One region of the Janthinobacterium sp. SUN033 genome, then DNA from elsewhere that is predicted to be linked to it. Evidence: predicted binding sites of a transcription regulator. Region 1 holds the regulator's gene; the other holds the start of a gene.
What was found. The regulator FNR, encoded in region 1, switches genes on or off when oxygen is low (the NO sensors DNR and NnrR bind a similar motif). The targets are predictions, from matches to a motif close to TTGATNNNNATCAA.
Positions count from the first base shown of each region.

Region 2: a site for FNR is predicted at 4,980-4,993, ahead of OX460_RS16415 (DUF3079 domain-containing protein). Genes of this name have one in related genera too.

Region 1 is NZ_JAPQNV010000004.1:729,471-738,447, forward strand. It holds gene OX460_RS20400 (response regulator) at 1-2,474, opposite strand, end outside; gene fnr (fumarate/nitrate reduction transcriptional regulator Fnr) at 2,724-3,482, shown strand; gene OX460_RS20410 (FixH family protein) at 3,486-4,010, opposite strand; gene ccoG (cytochrome c oxidase accessory protein CcoG) at 4,113-5,495, opposite strand; gene ccoP (cytochrome-c oxidase, cbb3-type subunit III) at 5,498-6,418, opposite strand; gene OX460_RS20425 (cbb3-type cytochrome c oxidase subunit 3) at 6,411-6,614, opposite strand; gene ccoO (cytochrome-c oxidase, cbb3-type subunit II) at 6,616-7,230, opposite strand; gene ccoN (cytochrome-c oxidase, cbb3-type subunit I) at 7,246-8,673, opposite strand; gene ccoS (cbb3-type cytochrome oxidase assembly protein CcoS) at 8,911-8,977, opposite strand, start outside.
Region 2 is NZ_JAPQNV010000003.1:739,147-746,715, reverse strand. It holds gene OX460_RS16455 (serine hydrolase domain-containing protein) at 95-1,405, shown strand; partial or broken gene OX460_RS16450 (PLP-dependent aminotransferase family protein) at 1,422-1,562, opposite strand; gene OX460_RS16445 (hypothetical protein) at 1,872-2,111, shown strand; gene OX460_RS16440 (GFA family protein) at 2,268-2,660, shown strand; gene OX460_RS16435 (hypothetical protein) at 2,900-3,247, opposite strand; gene OX460_RS16430 (GNAT family N-acetyltransferase) at 3,447-3,908, shown strand; gene OX460_RS16425 (GNAT family N-acetyltransferase) at 4,045-4,452, shown strand; gene OX460_RS16420 (hypothetical protein) at 4,482-4,940, shown strand; gene OX460_RS16415 (DUF3079 domain-containing protein) at 5,078-5,278, shown strand; gene OX460_RS16410 (hypothetical protein) at 5,343-5,513, shown strand; gene OX460_RS16405 (MFS transporter) at 5,517-6,662, opposite strand; gene OX460_RS16400 (TetR/AcrR family transcriptional regulator) at 6,910-7,527, shown strand; gene OX460_RS16395 (GNAT family N-acetyltransferase) at 7,531-7,569, opposite strand, start outside.

The sequences.
Region 1 (8,977 bases):
ATGTCCATCAGCACGATGTCGTAGCGCAGCGCTTCCGTGCGCAGCCGTTCCACGGCTTGCAAGCCGTCGCCCACCACGTCCAGGGTGGCGCCCATGTGTTCGAGGATGCCGCGCGCCACGGCCTGGTTCAGGTGGTTGTCTTCCACCAGCAGGAAATGCACGCCGGCCAGTTCCGTGCCCAGCGGCTGGTGCAGCATGCGCTGCTCGCCGCCGTCGTCCTTGGCGATCAGCGCCTGGTGCAGGGCGTCGAACAGGCTCGATCCCGTGATCGGCTTCATCAGCACGACATCGGCCTCGGCTGCGCTGGAGATTTCTTCCAGGTGGTTGCGGGCGAAGGCGTTGACCATCACGACGATGGGCTGGCGCTGGCCGCTGGCCGCCTGGCGGATGGCCTTGGCCGTGGCCAGGCCATCCATGACGGGCATGTGCCAGTCGGCCAGCACCACGTCGTACGGTTGCTGCTGCGCCAGGCGTTCGCGGTACAGTTCGATGGCGGCAAAACCGGAGTCCACTTCGTCGGCCAGCCAGCCCCACGCCTCGATCAGCTTGACGATCAGTTCGCGCGTGGTGCGGTTGTCGTCGGCCACCAGCAGGCGCAGCTGGCCCAGCGCCGGCGTGCGCCGCGTTTCGGCCGGCTGCGCCAGCATTTCGAAGGGCACGCTGAACCAGAAGCGGCTGCCCTTGCCTTCGCTGCTGGCGACGGCGATGTCGCCGCCCATCATGTGGATCAGCTGCTTGCTGATGGCCAGGCCCAGGCCCGTGCCGCCGAAGCGCCGCGTGATGCTCTGGTCGCCCTGGGAAAACGCGGCAAACAGCTGCTGTTGCTGCAGTTCCGTCATGCCGATGCCCGTGTCGCGCACTTCGAAGCGCAGCCAGGCGCGGCCGCTCTCGCTCTCGGCCAGGCTGACGGCCACCACCACTTCGCCGCTCTCCGTGAACTTGATGGCGTTGCCGGCCAGGTTGACGAGGATTTGCTGCAGGCGCTGGGCGTCGCCCACGAGGCGCCGCGGCACGTCGGGCTCGACGGCGATGGCCAGTTCCAGCTCCTTTTCGCCCGCATTCATCGTCATCGTCGTGGCCAGGGTATTCATGACTTCATCGAGGTCGAATTCGACGGGCGACAATTCCATGCGCCGCGCCTCGATCTTCGAATAGTCGAGCACGTCATTGAGGATGCCCAGCAGCGACTGGCCCGCCACTCTGACCATGGTCAGATACTTGCGCTGTTCCGTGTCGAGCTTGGTATTGCCCAGCAGATACACCATGCCCAGCACGGCATTGAGGGGCGTGCGGATTTCATGGCTCATGTTGGCCACGAAATCGCTCTTCGCGCGGTTGGCCGCCTCGGCCCGGTCGCGTTCCTGTTCCAGCTCCGCCGCGCGCGATTCGAGTTCCTGCTGCAGGCGGTCGCGTTCGCTCATCAGGCCGTTGAACGCTTCCGTCAGTTCGCCGATCTCGTCGCGCTGCTGCACCGGCACGGGCGTGAAGCGGCTGCCGCTGGTGCGCAGGGCCAGCAGGGTGTCGCGCAGGCGCACCAGCGGCGACAGCAGGCGCACGGTGACCCAGCCCAGAACAAAGGCGGCCAGCAGCGAGGCGAGGATGCTCCACAGCACCAATCGGTACAGCACGCCATCGAACGGTTCGAAGGCATCCTCGACGGGGAGCGAGGCGGCCAGCAGCCAGTTCACGGATTTCAGGCGCTTGAAGCTGTTAACGGCCGTGATGCCGCGGCTGTTGGTGCTGACCATGCTGCCTTCGCCATCTTCCTTCAGCAGCCGGGTCGTCGTCAGGTTGGCGTTCGGCTTGCGCGGTTGCAGCAAGCGGCTGGTATCGGGGTGCAGCACGTAGCGCGGCACGGCGCCGCGCGTGAGAATGAAGTAATAGCCGTTCTTGCCGATCTTTTCCGAGCGCAGGCGGCCCAGCAGGTTGTCCTTGTACAGGCGCAGCACGCCGATCACCACGCCGGCCACCTGGCCATCGGCGGCCAGCACGGGCGCCACCATCTGCACGATGGGCATGCCGCTCGACTTGCCCAGCATCGGTTCGGTGATCATGGGCTGGCGCGTGCGCAGGACGGTCTGGAAATACTCGCGCTCGGCGACGTTGATGCCGGCGCGCCCCGCTACCTCCGGCATGTCGGCCACGACGGCGCCATGCGCGTCGAGCACCAGCACGTCATCGAACAGCACCAGCATCGAGCGGCGCGAATAGTATTCGCGCAATTGGGCGGGCCGGGCGATCAATTCCGGCGGCTGCTGCCTGGCCGTCAGGGTGACGATCTGCAGCAGCATGCCCAGCTTGTCGTCGAGCTCGGCAGCGGTGCGGGTGATCAGGGACGATTGCTGGCTCAGCAGTACTCGGGTGAAGTCGTCGCGCATGTGCTGCACCTGGATCATGGTGACCAGCGCGATCATGGCGATCGAGGTCAGGCTGGTGGCCAGCGCGACTTTTGCTTTAATGCCGAGAGGCTTCATGATTTCCTTTTCAGTACCGGGCGGCACAGGCGGCAGATAATGCTGTCAGGAATTTTCCTATCAATGCCCCAGCTTGGCAAGCGCCGCCGCGCAAATTGCCCGTCCCGGATGGGCTTTTGACGATGTTGCCATATAATTAAAGGCTGGACGTCGTTTATTCGCCGAATTTACGGTGAAATTGGCATACGGCAACCCTGTATGCGGCTGTATGCAGTAAACTTGTTGTTGCATTTTCTAAAAGGTACCGACATGACTGAAGCGCTACTCACTCCAACCTTGCCCACCGTGAACGTGGAGGCGTTGCGTGCGCGATGCTCGACCTGCAGCATGCATCAATTGTGCCTGCCGATGGGCCTCGATGTGGGCGATATGGACAGGCTGGATCAGATCATCGGCCGCCGCCGCAAGATCGTGCGCGGCGCCTCGCTGTTCCGTATCGGCGACTCGTTCCAGAACCTGTATGCGATCCGCCTGGGGCATTTCAAGACGTACCAGATCAATCCGGGCGGCGAAGAGCAGGTGACGGGCTTCCAGATGGCGGGTGAACTGCTGGGCATGGACGCCATCAGCGCCGACCGCCACCACTGTAATGCGGTGGCTCTGGAAGACAGCGAAGTGTGTGAAATCCCGTTTTCCAGCCTGGAACAATTGCTGGGCAATATGCCGACCCTGCTGCGCCATTTCCACCGCATGATGAGCCAGGAAATCACGCGCGAGCAAAGCGTCATGCTGTTGCTGGGCAATATGCAGGCGACGCAGCGCTTTGCCGCCTTCATCGTCAACCTGGCGTCGCGCTATGAAGCGCGCGGCTATTCGGGCAGCAATTTCCAGCTGCGCATGTCGCGCGAGGAAATCGGCAACTACCTGGGCCTGACCATCGAGAGCGTCAGCCGCCTGCTGTCGAAGTTCAAGAAGGAAGGCTGGCTGCGCGTCTCCAATCGGGAAATTGAAATCCTGCAGCCGGCCAAGTTAAAAGCCATTACGGCCGGCACGGACGTCTGCAAGTAAGACTTACAGTTCCTCGTCCGCATGCAGCGCGATGCTGCGCTGCAGGGGCCAGGTCCAGATGCCGGACAGGCGCCACTCGCGTTTGTCGTTTTCCACCAGCACTTGCCAGCGGCTGCGCTCGAGCATCGGCAGCGCCACGGAAAAATTGCCGGCTGCGTCGGGCTGCACCAGCACCTTGATATCCTTTTCCGGCAGGGTCGCATGCGCCAGGTGCAGCTGCAAAGGCGCCTGATAGGCCTTGCCGAAGCTGTGCACGGAACCGGTCAGGCGTGCTTGCGCCACGTCATACGACAGGCGCGTATCCATCGCCAGGTCGCTGGCGATCGTGTCGCGCTTCAAATCCTGGTTGATCGCCTTGCCCTGCTTGTAATAATCGCCCACCACCAGCGCATCGGGCTGCGTAAACGCGATATAGCCCATGAAGCTGCCGACGACCACGGACAGGCCGGGGCCGATCATCAGCAGCCATGGCCAGCGATGCTTGTACCACGGTGCAACGGGTGCTTGCAGTTTCAGACTGTCGGACATGGTATTTCTCCTGTGTAAACGGCCAATCCCCGTGCGGGGACCGGCCTTCCTGCAACTTCGTGGCGGCGGCGAGGGCACCCGGTCCCCGTCCGCCTTTCCTTGTTAACGTGGCACGATGAATACCGCGCTTTCACGCACATGCAGCGATGGGTCGTCCAGCGATTGCAATTCGATCGCAATCTTGTTCGAGCCCTTCTCTCCCACGCCGTGCGGCACGCGCAGGCGGATGGGCCAACCCAGCGTTTCCGTCGGCTGCAAGGTCACTTCTTCGCGCGTCAGCAAGGTCAGGCCCGGCAAGCCGGAAGCGCTGATTTTGAAATGCTGGCTTTGCTCCGACGTGTTCATGATCTGCAGGCGGTAGACGTTTTCGATCATGCCGTCTTCCACTTCGCGTCCCATGGAACCGCGGTCGCGGATCACGTCCATTTTCAGGGGCGTGCGCAGGGCCAGCGAAGTACACACGGCGATGATGATCAGGGCCAGGATGGAAGTGTAGATCAAGACGCGCGGGCGCATGGCGCGCTGGCGTATCTGCTTCGAATTGAAGTTGTTTTCCATCGCATGGTCGGTACTGTAGCGTACCAGTCCCCGTGGCCGGTCGACCTTGTCCATCACGCTGTTGCAGGCATCGACGCAAGCGGCGCAACCGATGCATTCATACTGCAGGCCGTTACGGATATCGATACCGGTCGGACACACCTGCACGCACAGGGTACAGTCGATGCAATCGCCCAGCTTGTCGTTGTTGCCGGCCTTCTTGCTCATGGCGCCACGTGGTTCACCGCGCTTGGCATCGTAGGTGATGATCAAAGTGTCCTGGTCGAACATGGCGCTCTGGAAGCGCGCGTAGGGGCACATGTATTTGCACACCTGCTCGCGCAGCCAGCCCGCGTTGCCGTAGGTTGCCAGACTGTAGAACAAGACCCAGAACCATTCCCAGGGACCGAAGTTCAGCGTGGTCACCGACTGCGCCAGTTCCTTGATCGGCGTGAAGTAGCCGACAAAGGTAAAGCCCGTCCACAGGGCGATGGCGCCCCATACCAGGTGCTTGGCCGTCTTCTTGAACGCCTTGCGCACGGAGGGGCCCTGCTTGTCGAGGGCCATGCGCGCACTGCGCGTGCCCTCGATGCGGCGTTCGACCCACAGGAAAATTTCCGTGTATACCGTTTGCGGGCAAGAGAACCCGCACCACACCCGCCCGGCAATGGCCGTGACGAGGAACAACAAATACGCACAGATGATCAGCAGGGCCGCCAGATAGATGAAATCCTGGGGCCACAGCACGACGCCGAAAATGTAGAACTTGCGCGTGGTCAAATCGAACAGCAGGGCTTGCCTGCCATTCCAGGTCAACCACGGCAAGCCGTAGAACGCGAGCTGGGTAAGCCATACGCATACCCATCGCCAGGTAGCGTAGCGTCCTTTGGCCTCGCGAGGGTAGATTTGCTCGCGGGCCGCATACATCTTGATGACTTGAGGTTCCATTTTTACTTTGCGGGTGCCTGCGGATTCGACAGGCTCCAGACATACGCCGACAGCACGTGTACCTTGGATTCGCCGAGGAAATCGCTGAAGGCCGGCATGGTGTTGCTGCGTCCCTTGCGTACGGTTTCCATGATGGTGTCGGCGCTGCCGCCGTACAGCCAGGTCTTGTCCGTCAGGTTTGGCGCGCCCAGCATCTGGTTACCCTTGGCATCGGCACCATGACAGGCCATGCAGGCGCCGAACTTGGCCTTGCCCAGCACGGACTTGACGGGATCCGAGGTCGAGCCGGACAGGCTCAGCACATAATGGGCCACGTTCTCGACATCCTTTTCGGACCCTAGGGCGGCGCCCATCGGTGGCATTTGCCCATTGCGGCCGTGCATGATGGTGGTCTTGATGATGTCGGGTTCGCCGCCATACAGCCAGTCCTTGTCGGTCAGGTTGGGGAAGCCCTTGTTGCCGCGCGCATCCGAACCGTGGCATTGCGCGCAGTAGGTCAGGAACAGGCGCTGGCCGATGGCTTGCGCCTGCGGATCGGCGGCCACCGTCTTCAAGTCCTGGCTCAGGTACTTGTTGAACAGGGGACCGTAGTCGGCTTCCGCCTTCTTCAGCTCTTCCTCGTACTGGCCCGTCGATTTCCAGCCCAGGCTGCCGGCATAGTTGCCCAGGCCCGGATACAGGAACAGGTAGGCCAGCGAGAAGACGATGGTGATGTAGAACAACCACATCCACCAGCGCGGCATCGGCGTATTGAGTTCCTTCAAGTCCTCGTCCCAGACGTGGCCCGTGGTGCCGTCAGCAGGGGCGCCCTCGACCACTTTGATTTTCGACTGCGAGTACAGCAGCACGCCGCAGCCGATGATGCCCAGCAGGGACAGCACGATGATGTAGATATTCCAGAAGCCATTGGTAAAGTCAGCCATGGTTATGCTCCTTCGCCAGGGTCATTTCGGCTTCGGCCGGATAGTCGAGCGCGTCGTCGGCGAACGGCAGGCGTGCCGCCGCGTCGAAGTCGCTGTTGCTGCGGCTGAACGTCCACCACAGGATGCCCACGAACGTCGTAAAGGAAACCACCGTCATGACGCTGCTGGCGCTGTCAAACAGGTTTTCGATTGCCATGCTAATTCCTTGTTTTGATTAATGTACCGAGGCCTTGCAGATAGGCGACCAGGGCGTCTTCTTCCGTCTTGTCCTGCAGCTGCGCGGGGCCGGCGGCGATCTCTTCATCGCTGTACGGCTGGCCCAGGCGTTTCAGGGCGCGCATCTTCGGCATGATGTCGTCAGGCACCAGCTTGGTCTTCGCCAGCCAGGGGTAGGACGGCATGTTCGACTCGGGCACCACGTCGCGCGGGTTGTTCAAGTGCGTGCGGTGCCATTCGTCGCTGTAGCGCGCGCCCACGCGGGCCAGGTCGGGCCCCGTGCGCTTGGAACCCCACTGGAACGGACGGTCGTAGACGAATTCGCCGGCGACCGAATAGTGGCCATAGCGTTCCGTTTCCGCGCGCAGCGGACGCACCATCTGCGAGTGGCAGTTGTAGCAGCCTTCGCGCACGTAGATGTCGCGGCCCGCCAGGCGCAGCGGCGAGTACGGCTTCAGGCCGGCGACGGGTTCCGTCGTGCTCTTCTGGAAGAACAGGGGGACGATCTCGACGGCGCCGCCGATGCTGATCACCACCGTGACCAGGGCGATCAGCAGCCAGGGGTTTCTTTCAATCCATGCATGTGAAAATTTCATTTGCTTTCGCTCCTATCAGGCGTGCGCCGCGTTCAGTTCCGGAATGCGGGCGACGGGGAGTTTGCTGCCGCGCAGCGTCATCCAGGTGTTGTAGCCCATGATGCACATACCCGACAGGTACAGCAGGCCACCGGCCACGCGCACCACGTAGTACGGATACGTCGCTTTCACGCTCTCGACAAAGGTGTAGGTCAGGGTGCCGTCCGGATTGACCGCGCGCCACATCAGGCCCTGCATCACGCCGGCGATCCACATTGCGGCGATGTACAGCACGATGCCGATGGTGGCCACCCAGAAGTGCACGTCGACCAGGCGCGTGCTGTGCATCTGCGTGCGGCCCGCCAGGCGCGGCAGCAGGTAGTAGATCGAACCCATGGTGATGAAGCCCACCCAGCCCAGGGCGCCCGCATGCACGTGGGCAACGGTCCAGTCGGTGTAGTGCGACAGCGAGTTGATGGTCTTGATCGACATCATCGGACCTTCGAAGGTGGCGATGCCGTAGAACGACAGCGAAACGATCATGAATTTCAGGATCGGGTCGGTGCGCAGCTTGTGCCAGGCGCCCGACAGGGTCATGATGCCGTTGATCATGCCGCCCCAGCTTGGTGCCAGGAGGACCAGCGAGAAGACCATGCCGATCGATTGCGTCCAGTCAGGCAATGCCGTGTAGTGCAGGTGATGCGGGCCCGCCCACATGTAGGTGAAGATCAGCGCCCAGAAGTGGACGATCGACAGACGATACGAGTACACGGGGCGCTCGGCCTGTTTCGGAATGAAGTAGTAGACCATGCCCAGGTAGCCGGCGGTCAGGATGAAACCCACCGCGTTATGGCCGTACCACCACTGGATCATGGCGTCCTGCACGCCCGCATAAGCGGAATACGACTTGGTGAACGAGGCTGGCATGACGGCACCATTGACCACGTGCAGAATCGTCACGGCCAGGATGTAGGCGCCGAAGAACCAGTTGGCCACGTAGATGTGCTTGACCTTGCGCTTGATCAAGGTGCCGAAGAAAACGATGGCGTAGGCGATCCAGACGACGGCGATGAGGATGGCGATAGGCCATTCCAGTTCCGCGTATTCCTTGCCGCGTGTCATGCCCAAGGGCAGGGTGACGACGGCGCACAGGATCACCGCTTGCCAGCCCCAGAACGTGAAGGCGGCCAGTTTGTCGGAAAACAGGCGCACCTGGCAGGTGCGTTGGACAACGTAGTACGAAGTAGCGAACAGGCCGCAGATGCCGAAGGCGAAAATCACCGCATTCGTGTGCAGCGGACGCAAGCGTCCGTATGTCAGCCATGGTATGTCGAGGTTCAGGGCAGGCCAGGCCAGCTGAGCGGCGATGATAACGCCAACCAGCATGCCGATGATGCCCCATACCACAGTAGCGACCGCGAATTGCTTCACGATCTTGTAGTTATAGTTCAGCGATTGATCCACAAAGACTCTCCCTGGAATTACTATTTATGATGGTGGCCAGAGAGTAAGTGTTTGACCGGGAAAAAACTTTGATGTGGATCAAAATTCCCCGGATGAAATAAGCGTAGCGAACTGGCATCGAAATAAAGTGATATTTCGATCAAAAAAGCCGGATAAGATCCCTGCAAGCGCTGCTTGACCTGTGTCAAAAGACGCTTGCCGGCGCTGGCGGGCGCCAGCGTATTGCGTGAGAAAAAGTCAGGCCGGCGGTTCGCCGGGTGCTGGCTTGGCCGGCGTATCGTCATCCTGCAGCACGCGCAGGCCA
Region 2 (7,569 bases), on a different contig from region 1:
CTCCCACCAGGAAAATGGCTGATTGTGCAACAAGGCGCCTGTATGTTCAAGTAAATACTGGCAAAAACGGCTATCCGTTCGACCAGCCCGGTGCGTGCTAAAAAAACGACGTTTTTCTTCCGCTTGTCCGCCGAAAACGCAGTTCGTCGCAAGCCGCTGGTTCTTTGCCGTCATCCTCTTTATCTTCCTTACTGAGCTGGCGCGAACGGTCGCGCTGCCGAGCCACTTTCAACGGGATATCCATATGTCGAAACTTTACTCGCGTCGCCTCGCCTCACCGCTGCTGCTGACATTGCTTTTGGTGCTGCAAGCTCCCGCCAGCCACGCTGACGCCGCCTCCACCGCCGCTCCTGCAAGCGTCACTGGGGCCAGCGAAGAAGAGGCGCTGGCCGCACGTATCGACAGCGAGATCGCGCCCCTGTTCAAGGCAAACGAGCCTGGCGCCACTGTCATCGTCACGCAGGCCGGCCTTACCGTGTTTCGCAAGGCGTATGGCATGGCCGACGTGGCCAAGGGCCGGCCCATGACCCCGGACACGGTGATGCGCATCGCTTCAATCAGCAAACAGTTCACCGCCACCGGCATCCTGATGCTGGCGGATGAAGGCAAGCTGGCTTTGGACGAGGACATCCGGAAGTTCCTTCCCGACTACCCCAGCGGAGGCAAGCGCATTACGATCGAGCATCTGCTGACGCATACCTCGGGCATCGCAAACTTTACCAACAAGCCGACCTTTGAGGCGGGAATGAATACGGATCAGACGGTGAGTCAGATGATAGACAGCTTCAAGAACGATGCGCTCCAGTTCGAGCCAGGCACGCGCTATTCGTACAGTAATTCGGGTTACTTCTTGCTGGGTGCAATTATCGAAAAGGTCTCAGGCCTGTCGTATGCCAAATTCGTCGAGCAGCGCATTTTCGTGCCGCTCGGTATGCGCGACAGCGCTTACGAAGGCCATGAGCGTGGCAGTGCGATGCGCGCCAGGGGCTATACGCGCAGCAGTGCCGGTTCCGCCTTCGAGCCAGGCAAGGCGGTCAGCATGACGCTGCCGTACGCGGCCGGAGCGCTCGTGTCCACAGTGGACGACCTGGCGCGCTGGGATGCCGCCGTCAGCGCCGGCACACTGCTTAAGCCTTCCAGCCAGCAGAAAGCGTTTACCGCCCATGTCCTGGCCGACGGCAAAAGTGTTCCCTATGGCTATGGATGGAGCGTGCGCAAGATGCGCGGCATGCCAATGCAGTCACACGGCGGCGGCATTCCCGGCTTTTCCACCTACGCATTGCGTCTGCCCGAGAAACAGCTGTATGTGGCGGTGCTGACCAATGCTGACAGGGGCCTCCCGGGGGCCGAAATGATTGCGGTGAAGGCGGCGACTATTGCAGTTGGCAATGGTTTTCCTGAGTAATTCGAGGGGGACGCACACGTGCCGCCAACCGGCGCTGCAGAGGCAGGCGGTCACCCGGTGTCTGCGATCCTTTTGCCACCGCCGCCTGCAACGCCTCCGCAACCCGCAAAAAACGTGGCCCTTCATTCCCGGCCAGGCGCGGCAAGCAGATGGTCAGGTTTCAATCTTGTATGGTTTGCAACTGGGACATTTTGTCTCAATGTATGGATATTGTTTTAAAGTAGTATGTGTCAGAACCTGCAGCAACACCATCCTTGCATGGCAGTCGCTGACGTTTTCACCTCGCTCATCCGCATTCGGCAAATCACGGCGCTCGGTGCTCTTGATATTTCATAGCTGGCTATAATGAAAGAGTCACGCAGGATGCCCTGGGGGATGGTTTGAACCGTAGTTGCGGAAGCAGCGTTTTGAGGAAGTGCTCCTCACGATAGACAGTATCAAGTAATAAAACCTGGAAATACTCAAAATGATGGATTGGACCCCTATAGTCTTTGTTACGTTCAAGGCTCTCGTGCTTTGCACGGGCATGTTCTTCGCCATCAAGTGGCATTACGATCAAGGGAAGAAGGGGAAAGAGCAGGAGGCGCGCGCGGTGCTGCGCGCGGGCGGCAAGGTAGCCGCACTCTTCGTGCTCACGCTCCTGGGCCTGGGGCTCGTCACCTTTTTCGTCGTCAAGATGGTCGGTCTGGAGATGATCTGGCCCTGATGGCCAAGAATAGTCTGCCGGTATCCGGTGATGCGGCAGCAATGCCCCGTTGCGCGGCAGTCCCGCGCACGCACGGCGCTTTCTGAATCATGTGTACCTTGTCTGTTTGGAAATACTGTGTAAAAATACAGTGTCAACTTTCAAAAAGGACTCCTCATGATCAAAGGCAGCTGCTGCTGTGGCTCGGTAAAGTTTGAATTGACATCCCCCCCGGCAATGATGGGCATGTGTCACTGTTCCCGTTGTCGGAAGGCCGGAGCGAGCACCCTGGCCTTCGTTGATAAAAATTCATTTACCTTGCTGGCGGGACGGGAATTCATTCAACGCTATGAGCCGGAACCTCCGTTTACATATGCAAGAACTTTTTGCAAAAAATGCGGAACTTCTTTAGGGGAAATTGGCTCAGAGAATGATTCATTTCCCATCTCAGTCAATTGCCTGGATGATGACCCTGAGGCAAGAATACAATTCCATGTGCATGTTGGCTCCAAGCCTGCATGGTATGAGATTTGTGATAGTGCAAAACAGTTCCAAGAAAGTCCGACATAATAAGAAAAACCAGTCATTTGACTAGCTTTTCTTATCGCATGTTGTCAGGTCCGGTGCGGGAGGATTGCTTTTATTCGCCCATGGCCCTGATGCCTTGATATCTATTTCGTGGCTTGCTTTTCAATTGAGCTGGCATCGACGACGTCCAAGGCCTTTGTCCATGCGCCAATGGTGGAACTGGCCCTCGCGCCCATTCGACCTTGGCTTCCCAAGCGATCATTTATGCGCGATGCCCCCCTTTATCGGCTAACTGGCACGAACACTTCCCATTTTTTCTGTGTCGTGGGCTTTACGGTCTTGGCGCAACTCACGGCAACATTGAATCCAGACAGGCCGTAGCTTTGCGGAACCCATTTCACACGCAAAGCTGCCGCGCATTTTGTCACCAGAATCTTCCGGTTCGGCTCCAGGACTTGCCAACTTGTGCCATTTTTGGAGTTCTCTGCTGCAATGAACTGTACTGCGGCCTCCCTGATTTCAAACAAGCCATGGATGTCGCCGCGTGTCCGGTCCTCGTCAAGCGTGGCCGCGAGTGCCGATGAGACGCCAGCAATAAGAAAAACGGCGACGACCAAGGAAGCGTACATGCGTCTATTCAAACGTAACGGTGCCAACATATTTACAATCCTTGCCAAGTCTGTTCGATATCAGATAGAGATATGAAAGGTTTTGCATTTTACATTCAACAATCCCGGATCCACCGTTTTTGTTCTCCACTGGCGAGTGCGTACTTTTCGTGGCACGATGATAAGTTCATCGGCTACCCATTCAACTGACTGAACGCACATGGCTTTTACTTTTCCCCCGTTTTCCGATATTCCCCACGAAGAATGGCTCCTTCTGTTGAATCACCCGGACGTCATCCGCCATATGCCACTGGCCACCGAACGTTGGACGGATGGCGCTATTGCGGAATGGGCGAAAGGCAAGGACGCGCAATGGCAAGCGAATGGCTATGGACCGTGGGCTATCCGGGTGGATGGCGCGTTTGCCGGCTGGGGCGGTTTTCAGAAGGAAGGGGGCGAAGCTGACCTGGCACTGGTATTGCTCCCCGGGTTCTGGGGACATGGGCCCGCGCTGGCGCGCCATTTCATGCACCGCCGGCTGGAACTGGGCATTGGTCCGGTCAGTATCCTGCTGCCGCCCAGCCGCACTCGCGTCAAGGGGCTGGCAAGAATCGGCTTCCTATTTGATCGCGAGGTGGAGCATAAAGGCCAACGTTTTTTGAAGTTCCGGACATCGGAATGAGCGTCACATGCACGGTGGGGATGGAAACAGTCTTTCTCTCCCGCAACTGGCATACTATTCAATGCATATGCGAATCTGAGCAAAGTTTGCAGAAACAAGCTGCGCCCATGCGCGATCACTTTCCACTTTTGAATCCATGAAAAACATCACCGTCGAATATCGCCATAACTTCCCCCTCGATCCGCTCGATGTCGTCCGTGTCTTCGATCAATCCGGCATCAAGCGTCCGACCGACAATCTCCCGAGAATCGCGCGCATGTTCGCCGCGCCTTGCCTCTCGCTGTCGGCTTGGGTGGATAATGAGCTGGTGGGACTGGCCCGCTCGCTGACCGATTATGCGTATTGCTGCTATCTGTCGGACCTGGCCGTCGACCAGCGGTACCAGGGCCTGGGTATCGGCAAGGAACTTGTCAAGCGCACCCAGGCGATCATCGGCGACGACGTGTCCTTGATACTGCTCTCCGCCCCGGACGCCATGTCCTACTATCCGACGCTCGGTTTCGAGCCTGCCGGCAACGCCTACGTCATCCGGCGCAAACATTGAGCGACTGTTTTTAACAATTCCCGCAGCTGATGAAACCCGTCTATACCCTCGCCGAAGCTCTGGCAAAAGATCCCGGCCGCGTCGCCAAAACCCAGGCCCTTACCCTCGACAGTGCCAGGCCCCACATGGGCCTGAAAGGCAGGCATGGCCTGTTCGCTTCCGATGCCTGGTGGGAAAGCATCGAGGCTAAGCGCCTCCCGACGCAAACCGTGACGGGCATCATCGAACGCACGTATTTCGCGGGCCAGGACAGCCGCCGTGGCGATCAGGTCAACAGCGTCACCTTGCGCCTGGCGGATGGCTCGGCAGTGGACGAAAGCATCTACATAAACCACAAGCAAGACATCAGCCTGTTCGTGCCTGGCGCGATGGTGACGATGGTCTACGCGCAAGATGAGCTGAAGGCACAGCCGGCCGCCGACGGCGGTGTCAATGTGGCGCGTATCGTGCTGGAAGTGGCCATATCCATCAGAAACGATAAAGAGTAGGGGGCGGCGCCATGCCGATGCTCCACGATCTGCACAAGCTTGATATTGGACAAGTTTCTAGCTGAAATTGGTTTGACCTCCCCCCGCGCCAGGTCTAGAGTCATCAACAAGACCTAACCGACCCCGGCGCCCACACCATGGCCAAGCCTTTTCCCTTGAACCCTAAGAACCCCGAACGCATCTGCTGGGGCTGCGACAAGTATTGTCCGCCGGACGCCATGCGCTGCGGCAATGGTTCCGAACGCACGCAGCATCCGATCGAATTGTTTGGCGAAGGCTGGAATGACTGGGGGCTGGCGGCGGCCGACAAGGCCGACAAGGACGAACCCCAGCCTTGACGGCAAGCGCAGCACGCGGCGCGCCGCTACAATCTCTTCATCGCGTCCGCGCTGAGGAGCCTCCATGCAAGAAACCCTGTCCCGCTGGCTGGCAAGCAGCGCCGGCGATGTCCGGTTCGTCGAGCACCCGCTGCGCAACACGGCCACGGTGGCGCTGTCGCATGCCACCCTGGTCCGTTTCCTCGCGCAGACGGGACACGTGCGGCGCATCATGAGTGTCCCTGCGGCTCCCTGATGATCAATGCCCGGCCACGGGCGCGCCGCCGTTGCGCCGTCCCGGCCGGAAACCATGCGCGCGGGTAGACCAGGCGATCGCAAAGGCCAGCACCAGCAAGCTGACCATGGCCCATGGGAAGGCGCCCGCGCCCCAGGTTTCCAGCAAGGCGCCGCCTGCCACGCCCGCTGCCGCGATGGCTCCATTCCACGCCACCACATTCATCGACAAGGCCACGTCGGCGCCGCTGCCGGCCGTGTCGGCCAGCGCCGTCTGCAACAGCGTTGCCGCGCCGCCAAAGGACAAGCCCCAGACGGCCATGCCCAGGTAAATGACAATGGGAAACTGTGACGCGATGCCCAGCACGAGGGCCGTGGCGGTGAACACGCCCAGGCTGACCAGCACAGTGCTGCGCAAGTGGCGCTCGACCAGCTTGCCCGTGATCCAGATACCGGCCATGGCGGCGGCGCCGAAGACGAGCAGCACCAGGTCCACCCGCTCCGTCAATCCGGCCGGCGCCACGAACGGGGCGATGTAGGTATAGAGAATGTTGTGCGCCAGCATCCAGGCGATGACGACGGCCAGCACGGGGCGCACGCCCGGCGTCGTGAAGACGCGGCGCAGGGGCAGGCGTTCATGGACGGACTGGCCCGGGTAGTCCGGCACCTTCGCCAGCACCCAGGCGATCAGGATCAATGTAAGGGCGGAAATGATCCAGAACGCGGCACGCCAGCCGACGAGCGAACCGAGCAAGGTGCCCAGCGGCACGCCCAGGGACAGGGCGACGGGCGCGCCCACCATGGCCAGCGCCAGGGCGCGGCCTTGCTGATGCGGCGCCACCATGCGCCGCGCGTAGCCGGCCAGCAAGCTCCACGCCAGTCCGGCCGCCATGCCGGCAAAGAAACGGGCCGCCAGGGTCAGCCAGTAGTGGGACGACAGCGCCGTGACGGTATTGAACACGAGAAAGCCGATGATGGTCAGCAACAGCACGTTGCGGCGGCGCCAGCCGCGTGTGGCGATGGTGAGCGGAATGGCTGCCAGCAGGGAGCCGAGGGCATAGGCCGTGACCATTTGCCCGGCCAGCGCGGCGCTGATGCCGAGTCCCGTGCTGATCTGCGGCAACAAGCCGGCGGGCAAGGTTTCCGTGACGATGCAAATAAAACCCGTCATGGCCAGGGCCAGCAAGCCGGCGACGGGGAGGCGGTCGGCCAGCGCAGGGCTGGCTCCGGTAGTGATAGTGGCGTGATTCACGGCAAACATCCTTGTCAAGTGATCAGGCGCAGGAGTGCCCCTGACCGTCGTTGCGGTACATATGTATCGATCGGTACAAATATAGGCGATGGCGCGCCGTGTTGTCAACGACTTCTGTATCGAGTAGTATGTAAGTGGCATACGGGTAGATGAGAAGGAGCGATGGATGGCGCAAATGGGACGGCCGCGCACGTTCGACCGGCAGGCGGCGGTCGAGCAGGCCATGTTTTTATTCTGGCAGCAGGGATATGAATCGACGTCCTTGAGTCAGCTCAAGGCGAGCCTGGGCGGCGGCATTTCCGCGCCCAGCTTTTATGCGGCGTTCGGCTCGAAGGAAGCGTTGTTCCGCGAAGCGGCGCAATGCTATCTGGACACGTTTGCACGCGTGACGGAATGCCTGTGGGACGATGGCCTGGCGCCGCGCGCGGCCATCGAGCTGGCCTTGCGCCAGTCGGCCAGCATGCAGTCCGATGCGGGCCACCCGCCCGGTTGCATGGTGGCGCTCGGTTGCATGAGCGCGCCGACGGCCGAGCATGCGGCTGTGGCCGCGCCCCTCACGCAATCGCGCGCCCGCACGCGTGCCGGCTTCGTGCGCTGCGTCGAGCGGGGCATGGCCAGCGGCGAATTGCCTGGTGATATGGATGCCGTGGCGCTGGCGTCCGTCTTCGACAGCTTTCTGTCGGGCGTGGCTATCCAGACCCGCGATGGCGTGGGCTACACCGTGCTGGACGGCGCCATCACGCAGATTCTGCGCGTGTGGGATGCCAGCCGCGTGCCGGGCTAGACGCTAGGCCGTAAAGCGAAACTCCAGCACGTCGTCGCCATA